One region of the Bradyrhizobium yuanmingense genome, then DNA from elsewhere that is predicted to be linked to it. Evidence: riboswitches for the same ligand, from Rfam matches in the RefSeq annotation. Region 1 holds a riboswitch; the other holds the start of a gene.
The links. A riboswitch is a leader RNA that binds a small molecule or an ion and turns the genes downstream of it on or off. The one in region 1 is predicted to bind S-adenosylmethionine.

Region 1 (5,002 bases):
CGCACCATGCGCGGATTCCAGGGCGGCCGTCCCTCGATCTACACGATGACGGACGCGATCAGAGGCGCGGCAACACCCGCGCTGATCATCTGCGGCGACGAGGACGAGCCTTGCGTGGGCGCCAGCCTATTCCTGAAGAAGCACCTGCCCGCGGCGGGGCTCGCGATGTTTCCGAAGTCCGGCCACGTGCTGAACCTGGAGGAGCCCGCGCTGTTCAACGAGAGTGTCGAGCGGTTCGTGACGCTGGTGGAAGCAGGACGTTGGCCGGTGCGGGACCCGCGGTCGCTGGTTTCCCACTAGCTGTCATTCCGGGATGCGCCGAAGGCGCAGGCCCGGAATCCATCGGGCTGCAGGCGCTGTTGGACGATGGATTCCGGGCTCGATGCTTCGCATCGCCCCGGAATGACGGAGGGAAACTACTTCCCCCCGCCGCGGCTCAGCAAGAACACCGCCTGCTCGCCGAACATGTTCCACACCCACCAGGGCAGGTTCAGCGGCACCGGGCGGCCGTAGAGATCGAGCGCGACTGAGCGCTCCATCTTCACGTTGATCTCATCGCAGAGCTGCACGAAATCCTTGATGGTGCAAAAATGGATGTTGGCGGTGTCGTACCAGGTCGCCGGCAGATTCTCCGTGCGCGGCATGTGGCCGCCGATCAGGAGCTGGAGTCGCATCTTCCAGAACCCGAAATTCGGGAACGAGACGATGGCGCGGCGGCCGATGCGCAGCAGGTTCTCCAGCACGACCTTCGGCTGCCGCGTCGCCTGCAGCGTCTGCGACAGGATCACGTAGTCGAAGGCATCGTCCGGATAGTTGACGAGATCGGTGTCGGCATCGCCCTGCACCACCGCGAGCCCCTTGGCGACGCAGCGGTTGACGCCCTCGCGCGACAATTCGATGCCGCGGCCGTCGATGCCGCGGGTCTCCAGCAGCTGAAGCAGATCGCCGTCGCCGCAGCCGACGTCGAGCACCTTCGAGCCCGGCTTGACCATCTCGGCGACCAGCCGATGATCGGCGCGATAATCACCGGACGGCCTGGCCGCAACGCCGTCCAGCGGCAGCACTTCCTGCACGGACATCGCTAACGGTCCTCGAGGTTGAGCCCGCGCGCCTTGCCAGCCGATTGCAGGAAGGCGCGGGAGATGTCGAAGAATTCGGGCACGTCGAGCAGGAAGGCGTCGTGGCCGCGATCGGTCTCGATCTCGGCGAATGACACGCGCGCGCTCGAAGCGTTCAGCGCGTGCACCAGCGCGCGCGATTCCGCGGTCGGAAACAGCCAGTCGCTGGTGAAGGAGACCACGCAGAAGCGGGTCTTGATGCCGGCGAACGCCTTGGCCAGCACGCCGCCATGGTCGGCGCCGATGTCGAAATAGTCCATCGCCCGCGTCAGGTAGAGATAGGAATTGGCGTCGAACCGCTCGACGAAGGACGAGCCCTGGTAGCGCAGATAGGATTCGACCTGGAAATCGGCGTCGAACGAGAAGGTCGGCAGCTCGCGGTCCTGCATGCGCCGGCCGAACTTGCGGTGCAGCGCCGCGTCCGAGAGATAGGTGATGTGCGCCGCCATCCGCGCCACCGCGAGCCCGCGATGCGGATGGATCCCGCGATCGGCATAGCCGCCGCCATGCCAGTCGGGGTCGGCCATCACGGCCTGGCGGCCGAGCTCGTGGAAGGCGATGTTCTGCGCCGAGTGCCGCGTCGCGCAGGCGATCGCCAGCGCGGAGTACACGCGGCTAGGATAGGCCGCGGTCCATTGCAGCACCTGCATGCCGCCCATCGAGCCGCCGACGACGGCAAACAGCGTGTCGATGCCGAGCCGGTCGATCAGCATCGCCTGCGCGCGCACCATGTCCGGAATGGTGATGACGGGGAAGTCCAGGCCCCAGACCTTGCCGGTGGCGGGATTGATCGACGCCGGCCCGGTCGAGCCCATACAGCCGCCGATCACGTTGGAGCAGATGATGAAGTAGTGCTTGGGATCGATGGGTCGGCCGGGACCGACCAGCGTCTCCCACCAGCCCGGCTTGCCGGTGACGGGATGTACGTTGGCGACATGCTGGTCGCCGGTCAACGCATGACAGATCAGCACGGCGTTGGAGCGATCGGCATTGAGCTCGCCATAGGTCTGGTAGGCGATCTGGAACGGGGTGAGATCGACGCCGCAATCGAGCCGCAGCGGCTGCTCGGTGCCGAAATGCGCAACCAGCGAGCTTGGATGATCCACCTCGTGCGACCGCTCGTCGGCGCTGATCGCAGGACTCGGTATCGACTTGACGCTACCCATCTCGGACATCGACCTCGTTTGCGACTGGCTGCTCGACCGCGCCGCTGACATCAGGCCATGAAAAACCCGGCCTGAACGATAGGTTCGGCCGGGATCGGAAGCGTCCCCGGCCTGTTTAGCGAGTTTTTTAACGTGGCTGCAAGCCGGCCGGCTCAAATGACCACGGAACGGGCAAAAGCTACCGTCTTGGGCGGTTTTCGTCAAGTCGCGGCCCGGATCGGCCCAATTCGCCTCTGCCGCGACGCCCGCAAAGCACGTCATTTCTCTTTGCTTTCGCCGCCCCGACTGCCTAATCAGGATATCCCCCACCGGAACGATCGACGACCAGACATGTCCCAACGTCCGCCCGCGCCACCATCGCTTCAGGAACTGCGCAAGGAGATCGACGCGATCGACGAGGGCATGCATCGCCTCCTCATGCAGCGCGGCGAGATCATCGATCGCCTGATCCAGGTGAAGCAGACCCAGGAGGTCGGCTCGGCGTTCCGTCCCGCGCGCGAGGCTGCCATGATGCGCGAGATCGTGCAGCGTCATCGCGGCATCCTGCCGCTCGACACGGTCGAGAGCATCTGGCGCGTCATCATCTCGACCTTCACTTACGTACAGGCGCCGTTCTCGGTGCATGCCGACATCTCGGCCAGCGAGGCGGCGATGCGCGATTCCGTGCGCTTCAATTTCGGCTTCACCGTGCCTTACGTCGCGCATTTCAGCGCACAGGCCGCGGTCGAGGCGGTAGCGAAATCCAAGGGTGATCTGGCAATGGTCTCGGCGACCTCGAGCCGCACGCCATGGTGGCTGGAGCTGGAGGCCGACGGCGCACCGAAGATCATCGCGCGGATGCCCTTCATCGAGCGTGCCGATCATCCGGCCGCCTTGCCGGTGTTCGCGATCTCGCGCGTCGCCGACAGCGCCCTGGTGACGGAGGTCGAGACCTTCAGCGTGCGCGTCTCGGGATGGAACGCCGAGGTCGCCCGCGCGCTGTCGCCGCTCGCCGAGATCGTGGCCGTGCCTGATACCGCCTTCGACGGCGCGGCGCTCTTGGTCTCGGTCACCGGCGCGACCAGCATCGACAAGATCAGGGCTGCCCTGATCGAGGCGGGGGCCTCGGTGCGCTCTGTGGCCCTCGTCGGCAGCCACGCAACGCGCTATACGGTGCCCCCGACCGGGCCGAAATCGTAAAATCGCGAGCAGCCCAGCCTATCCGGAGTCCAAGATGTCCCGCCCCGTGCCGAATCCCGGCATTCTCGATATTGCGCCCTACACGCCCGGCAAGAGCCCGGTGCCAGAGCCGGGCCGCAAGGTGTTCAAGCTCTCGGCCAACGAGACGCCGTTCGGGCCCTCGCCCAAGGCGATCGAGGCATTCAAGCGCGTGGCAGATCATCTGGAAGACTATCCGGAAGGCACCTCGCGCGTGCTGCGCGAGGCGATCGGCCGCTCGTTCGGGCTCGATCCCAATCGCATCATCTGCGGCGCCGGCTCGGACGAGATCCTCAATCTGCTCGCGCACACCTATCTCAGCCAGGGCGACGAGGCGATCTCGACGACACACGGCTTCCTGGTCTACCCGATCGCGACGATGGCGGTCGGCGCCAGGAACGTCATCGCCCAGGAGACCAACCTCACCGCCGACGTCGACGCCATCCTGAAGGCCGTGACGCCGAAGACGAAGCTGGTCTGGCTCGCCAACCCCAACAACCCGACCGGCACCTATCTTCCGTTCGACGAGGTCAAGCGGCTGCGCGCCGGCCTGCCCTCGCACGTGCTGCTGGTGCTGGACGCCGCCTATTGCGATTACGTCTCGCGCAACGACTATGAGATGGGGATCGAGCTTGTCGCCACCACCGAGAACACGGTGGTGACGCACACCTTCTCCAAGATCCACGGTCTTGCCGCGCTGCGCATCGGCTGGATGTTCGGGCCCGAGCACGTCATCGACGCGGTCAATCGCATCCGCGGTCCCTTCAACGTGTCGACGCCGGCGATGTATGCCGCGGTCGCCGCGATCGAGGATACCGCGCATCAGGCGATGTCGAAGCAGTTCACCGAGACCTGGCGCAACTGGCTCACCGAGGAGATCGGCAAGCTCGGGCTGAAGGTGACGCCGAGCGTCGCCAATTTCGTGCTGATCCACTTCCCGACCGATAAGGGCAGGACCGCCGATGACGCCGATGCCTTCCTGACCAGGCGGGGGCTCGTGCTGCGCGGCTTGAAGAATTACGGCCTGCCGCATGCGCTGCGCATGACCATCGGCACCGAGGAGGCCAACCGCCTCGTCGTCGAAGGCTTGCGCGACTTCATGGGCGGCAAATGAGCGCGCAGGCGCACTTCCAGCGCGTGGCGCTGATCGGCTTCGGCCTGATCGGCGGCTCGATCGCCCGCGCTGCGAAGCTCCAGGGGCTTGCCGGTGAAATCGTCACCACCGCACGCTCGGAGAAGACACGCGCGCGTGTCGCCGAGCTCGGCATCGTCGATCAGGTGGTGGCGACCAATGCGGAGGCCGTGAGGGATGCCGATCTCGTCATCCTCTGCATTCCCGTCGGCGCCTGCGGACCCGTAGCGCAGGAGATCGCGCCGCATCTCAAGCCGGGTGCGATCGTCTCCGACGTCGGCTCGGTCAAGGGCGCTGTGGTCCGCGACATGGCCCCGCATCTGCCGGGCGGCATTCATTTCGTGCCGGCGCATCCGGTGGCGGGCACCGAGCATTCCGGCCCGGATTCG
Region 2 (5,002 bases), 160 kb from region 1:
TCTTCGCATCGAACAAAGGTGCTTCGAGGTGGCGCGCGAACACGAGGCGCTGGTCGAGCTCGAGCGGATGGTCGTAGAGATGGTAATAGCCTTCGAGCCCGTCCTGGCCGTCGACGCTCTGCTTGGTGCAGACGAAGCCGAGCCTGAGGTCGCCGAGGGCCGCGCCATTGTTGGCGTGCCAGCCGCGCAGCATGGCGCGTGAGACTTCGCCCGGCACGCCACAGATCGCAGTGCCCTTCCAGATCCAGCGCGGCGGCGGATAGCGGATCCAAGCCTTGGTGTCGCTCTCGTACATGTATTCGACATGAACGCCGCCGATCCAGTTGGAGAGATAGTGGTATTGCGCAGCCGCGACCGCCGGCGGCAGATGGTCGATCCCGAGCTTGCTGAGCCCCGGCAGGAAACGCTCCTGCTGCTGGCGACGAAACACGCGGAAGACGAACTCTGCGGCATCCGCCGTGCCGCGGCGCGTGACGACGGTGAGGATCAGCCCGGTGAAACAGGCGTGATAGAGATCGGCGATCGCACGCCAGCGCTTCCATTGCGCTTCCTGCGCGAGGTCTGGTGCGGTGGTCATGTTCGCTCCCGGCTTGTTGTTTTGCGGGAGTGTGTCATCGCGGATCGGGTGACGCAACCGGACGCGCTCTCGGTGTTATCGCCCGCGAAGGCGGGCGATCCAGTACTCCGAGATGGTCATGCTTGAATCGAGAGGCCGCGGCGTACTGGATTCCCCGCCTCCGCGGGGAATGACAGCGGTGGGTGAGGTTGGCACTACACCCTGAAATGCTTGCTGAGCTTCAGGCCTTGCGCCTGGTAATTCGAGCCGATGCGCTGGCCGTACATCGCGTCGGGGCGGGCCAGCATCTTCTCGTAGACGAGGCGGCCGACGATCTGGCCGTGCTCGAGGATGAACGGCACCTCGCGCGAGCGCACCTCCAGCACGGCGCGCGATCCCAGCCCGCCAGCGCCGGCATAGCCGAAGCCGGGATCAAAAAAGCCGGCATAGTGCACGCGGAATTCGCCGACCAGGGGGTCGAACGGCACCATCTCAGCGGCGTAGTCGGGCGGCACCTGCACCGCTTCCTTGGAGGCGAGGATATAGAACTCGCCGGGGTCGAGGATCAGGCTGCCGTCGGGGCGCGCCGAGATCGGCTCCCAGAAATCCTCCACCGCGTAGCCGGCGCGGCGGTCGACATCGACGACGCCGGTGTGGCGCTTGGCGCGATAGCCGACGAAGCCGCTCGCCTTCTCGCCGGAGAGATCGACCGAGACGGCAACGCCGCCCGAGAGATCGGCATCGTCGATGTCGACGAGACGCTCGCTGGCGTGCAGCGCATCGAGCTCGTCGGCATTGAGGATGGCATCGCCGGTGCGGAAGCGCACCTGGCTGAGACGCGAGCCCTCGCGCACCAGCACCGGGAACGTCTTCGGGCTGATCTCGGCATAGAGCGGGCCGTGATAGCCGGCGCCGATCATGTCGAAGCGACGGGTGCCGTCGGCGATCACGCGGGTGAAGACGTCGAGCCGGCCGGTCGAGCTCTTCGGATTGGCGGCAGCGACGATCTCCGGCGGCAGCGCGAGGCTCTCGAGCAACGGCACGATGTAGACGCAGTTGGTCTCGAGCACCGCGCCGTCGGCGAGGCTGAACTCGTGCAGCTTCAGCTCGTCGATGCGCTCGGCCACGGTGGCACCGGGCCCGGGGAGGAAGCTGGCACGGACGCGATAGGCGATGTCGCCGAGGCGCAGATCGAGGCTCGCCGGCTGGATCTGGCTCTCGACGAAGTCGTAGGCGGGCAGGATGAGACCTTCTTCCGCCATCGCCGCTATCATGCGGTCGGGCAGGATACCATTGGCGTCGGCGGCGACCGTGAACGTCAACCGGGGGGTCCTCATCAGGGGCCGAATGCATCCGGACATGCCGGAAATACAAGTCTTTTACGGCTATCCGATGGACGCCTTGACGGAAAGGGCATTGCGGAATATGAGCATCACTTATCCCGTGGTGATTTGAGCCGGCCGGCTTGCAGCCACGTTAAATAAGTCGCTAAACAGGCCGGGGACCTCTGTGATCCCGGCCCGTGGAGATATCCAGGCCGGTTTTTTTGTGACCGTTTTCGCCTCGACGGTCATGTCGGAGAGGGTCCTATGTCGAAGTCGTCTGCTGCCTATCGCCCCGAAACCCGCCTGGTCCATTCCGGCACCCTGCGCTCGCAATATGGCGAGACCTCGGAGGCGCTGTTCCTGACGCAAGGCTATGTCTACGCCAGCGCGGAGGAGTGCGAGGCGCGCTTCAAGGGCGAGGATCCCGGCTTCATCTATTCGCGCTATTCCAACCCGACGATTGCAATGTTCGAGCGCCGCATGATCGAGCTCGAAGGCGCCGAGGCCGCGCGCTCGGCGGCAACCGGCATGGCGGCGGTGACGACTGCGATCCTGGCGCCGCTCAAGGCCGGCGATCACGTGGTCGCCTCCCGTGCGCTGTTCGGCTCCTGCCTCTACGTCATCCAGGACCTGTTGCCGCGCTACGGCATCGAGGCCACGCTGGTCGACGGGCTCGATCTCGACCAGTGGCAACGCGCGCTGAGGCCCAACACCAAGACGTTCTTCCTGGAGAGCCCGACCAACCCGACGCTGGACGTGCTCGACATTCCCTCGATTGCCGAGATCGCGCACAAGGGCGGCGCGCGGCTCGTCGTCGACAACGTGTTTGCAACCCCGATCTGGCAGAGCCCGCTCGCGCTCGGCGCCGACGTCGTCGTCTACTCCGCAACCAAGCACATCGACGGCCAGGGCCGCTGTCTCGGGGGCATCATCCTGTCCTCCGAAGCCTTCATCGCCGAGCACATCCACAATTTCATGCGCCAGACCGGCCCGTCGATTTCGCCATTCAATGCCTGGGTCCTGCTCAAGGGCCTGGAGACGCTGGGCGTGCGCGTGCGCGCGCAGACCGACAATGCCGCGCGCATCGCCGAGGTGCTGGCGAGCCATCCCAAGATCTCGCGACTGGTCTATCCCGGCCGCGCCGATCATCCGCAGGCGGCGCTGGTGAAGAAGCAGATGCGCGGCGGCTCGACGCTGGTCGGCTTCGAGGTGAAGGGCGGCAAGGCGGCGGCCTTCCGTGTGCTCAACGAATTGAAGCTCGCCAAGATCTCCAACAATCTCGGCGACGCCAAAAGCCTCGTCACGCATCCGGCGACCACGACGCATCAGCGCCTCAAGCCGGAAGACCGCGCCGCGCTCGGCATCAGCGAGGGCTTCATCCGCTTCTCGGCGGGGCTGGAGCACGCGGATGACCTGATCGAGGATCTCACCGCGGCGCTGGAGAAGGCGTGAGGGAAGCGAGGTCTCGTAGGGTGGATTAGCCGAAGGCGTAATCCACCTCTGCTGCATCCGCGGAGATAGACAGTGGTGGGTTACGGCTTCGCCTAACCCACCCTACGCACCCTCTCACATCGGCCGGTACGTTCTCACATCCGCGGGCACGCTCACACCGAGCTTGATCTGGCCGACGGAGCGGATGATGTCGTCGCCGAGCAACTGGGCGAAGCAGGCATAGCCCCAATCGTTCATGTGCAGGCCGTCGGCGATGACGAAGCCCTCGACCGGGATCGACTGGTTCTCGTGCCAGTCGCGCATCACCTCGAAGCGCGGGAAAATGCCGACCTTGCGGAGCTCGGCGACGTTGCCGAGCAGCTTGATCATCTTGCCGGCGCTCTCCTTGCGCTGGTTGACGGCCGGCGAATATTGCGGATCGACCAGCACGATGTCGGTGCCGCCGGCGGCCTGAATGCGGTTGATGCCGTCCTCCACCAGCTTGACGGTCTCGCCGGGATCGAGATTGCGCAGCACGGCGTTGGTGCCGACCTGCCAGATCACGAGATCCGGATGCCTGTCGATCACCTGCGTCTGCAGACGCTTCATCATCTCGGGGGCGTCCTCGCCGCCGACGCCGGCATTGATGACGCTGATGTCGGCAGTCGGATAGTGCCGGCGCAGCTGCGCGGCGAGACGATTGGGGTAATTGAACTCCGGCGAGCTCGCGCCGAACCCTTGAGTCGACGAGGAGCCGAACGCGACGATGACGACGGGCTGGCCGGCGGCCAGCTTGCTCGCGACATGCGGCAGCGAGCCCATCGCCTTGGAGCCGCCCTTCGGCGGCAGGCAGGGCACCCGGCTGAAGATGTCGGCGGCGGACTTCGCGACCTCCTTCACCTTGTCGATGGCGCGCGAGGTGACGCCGCGCTGCTCGGGCGACCTCGCGGCGACGGTGGTCTGGGACGGCGCAGCGGGCGCGGGATCAGGCGACTGGGCGGGTGCGGGGGTCGCCGGCTGAGCGGCCGGCGTCTGCGCATGCGCGGCGGGCGTCAGCAACAACAGCACTGCTGTTGCAGGCACGGCCAGCCATGACGTCAGGCAAAAAGGGCGGAGAGAACTCATTAACGCTAGACCTCAATTTTGCTGCTGGGCCGGCTCCAGATGGGCAGCGTCAATCACGAACTGTGCCAACGCCCGGCCAAGGCAATCATGGACCTGCTTCGCCAGCTCAGGCCCGCGGGACGGGTTGAACAGGTCGAACTGGCCCTGTTCATTCCACTGCCGCATGATCGCGAACCGATCGAACAGCGGGATGTCGTGCTCCTGTGCCACGACGCGCATATTATCGAGAAAAGGCTGCGCCGAGATCATGGTCTCGGTGCGCGGGCTATATTGCAAATTCATCAAGACGACGTCCGCCCCTGCCTTTTGCAGCGCAACAACCCCGTCGGTCACCGCGCTACGAAATTCGTCGGGATCGATGGATCGGATAGCATCCACGGTCCCGGTCTGCCAGATGACCAAAGTAGGCGTTTTTGCTTCCATCAGCTTAACGAAGGTGGACGCGGTCTCCTCTGCCGTTTTCTTGCTCTGTATTTCTACGGAGACGTGCACCGGCTCGGAGGGCGGCAGTTTCTCCTTGAGGATCGCCTCCATGCGCGCCGGATAGGAGCTGCTCTCCGACGAC

Region 2: it holds a riboswitch for S-adenosylmethionine, as region 1 does, so the genes downstream of both, N2605_RS32505 (O-succinylhomoserine sulfhydrylase) here and metX (homoserine O-acetyltransferase MetX) in region 1, are expected to answer to the same signal.

The regions. Positions count from the first base shown of each region.
Region 1 covers NZ_CP104173.1:6,834,036-6,839,037, forward strand. Annotated here, with positions in the region: gene N2605_RS31665 (alpha/beta fold hydrolase) at 1-300, shown strand, start outside; gene metW (methionine biosynthesis protein MetW) at 417-1,079, opposite strand; gene metX (homoserine O-acetyltransferase MetX) at 1,082-2,284, opposite strand; SAM riboswitch at 2,379-2,458, opposite strand; gene N2605_RS31680 (chorismate mutase) at 2,615-3,463, shown strand; gene hisC (histidinol-phosphate transaminase) at 3,498-4,595, shown strand; gene N2605_RS31690 (prephenate/arogenate dehydrogenase family protein) at 4,592-5,002, shown strand, end outside.
Region 2 covers NZ_CP104173.1:6,998,481-7,003,482, forward strand. Annotated here, with positions in the region: gene N2605_RS32495 (hypothetical protein) at 1-577, opposite strand, end outside; gene N2605_RS32500 (2'-deoxycytidine 5'-triphosphate deaminase) at 772-1,893, opposite strand; SAM riboswitch at 1,990-2,069, shown strand; gene N2605_RS32505 (O-succinylhomoserine sulfhydrylase) at 2,146-3,333, shown strand; gene N2605_RS32510 (SGNH/GDSL hydrolase family protein) at 3,448-4,437, opposite strand; gene N2605_RS32515 (SGNH/GDSL hydrolase family protein) at 4,450-5,002, opposite strand, start outside.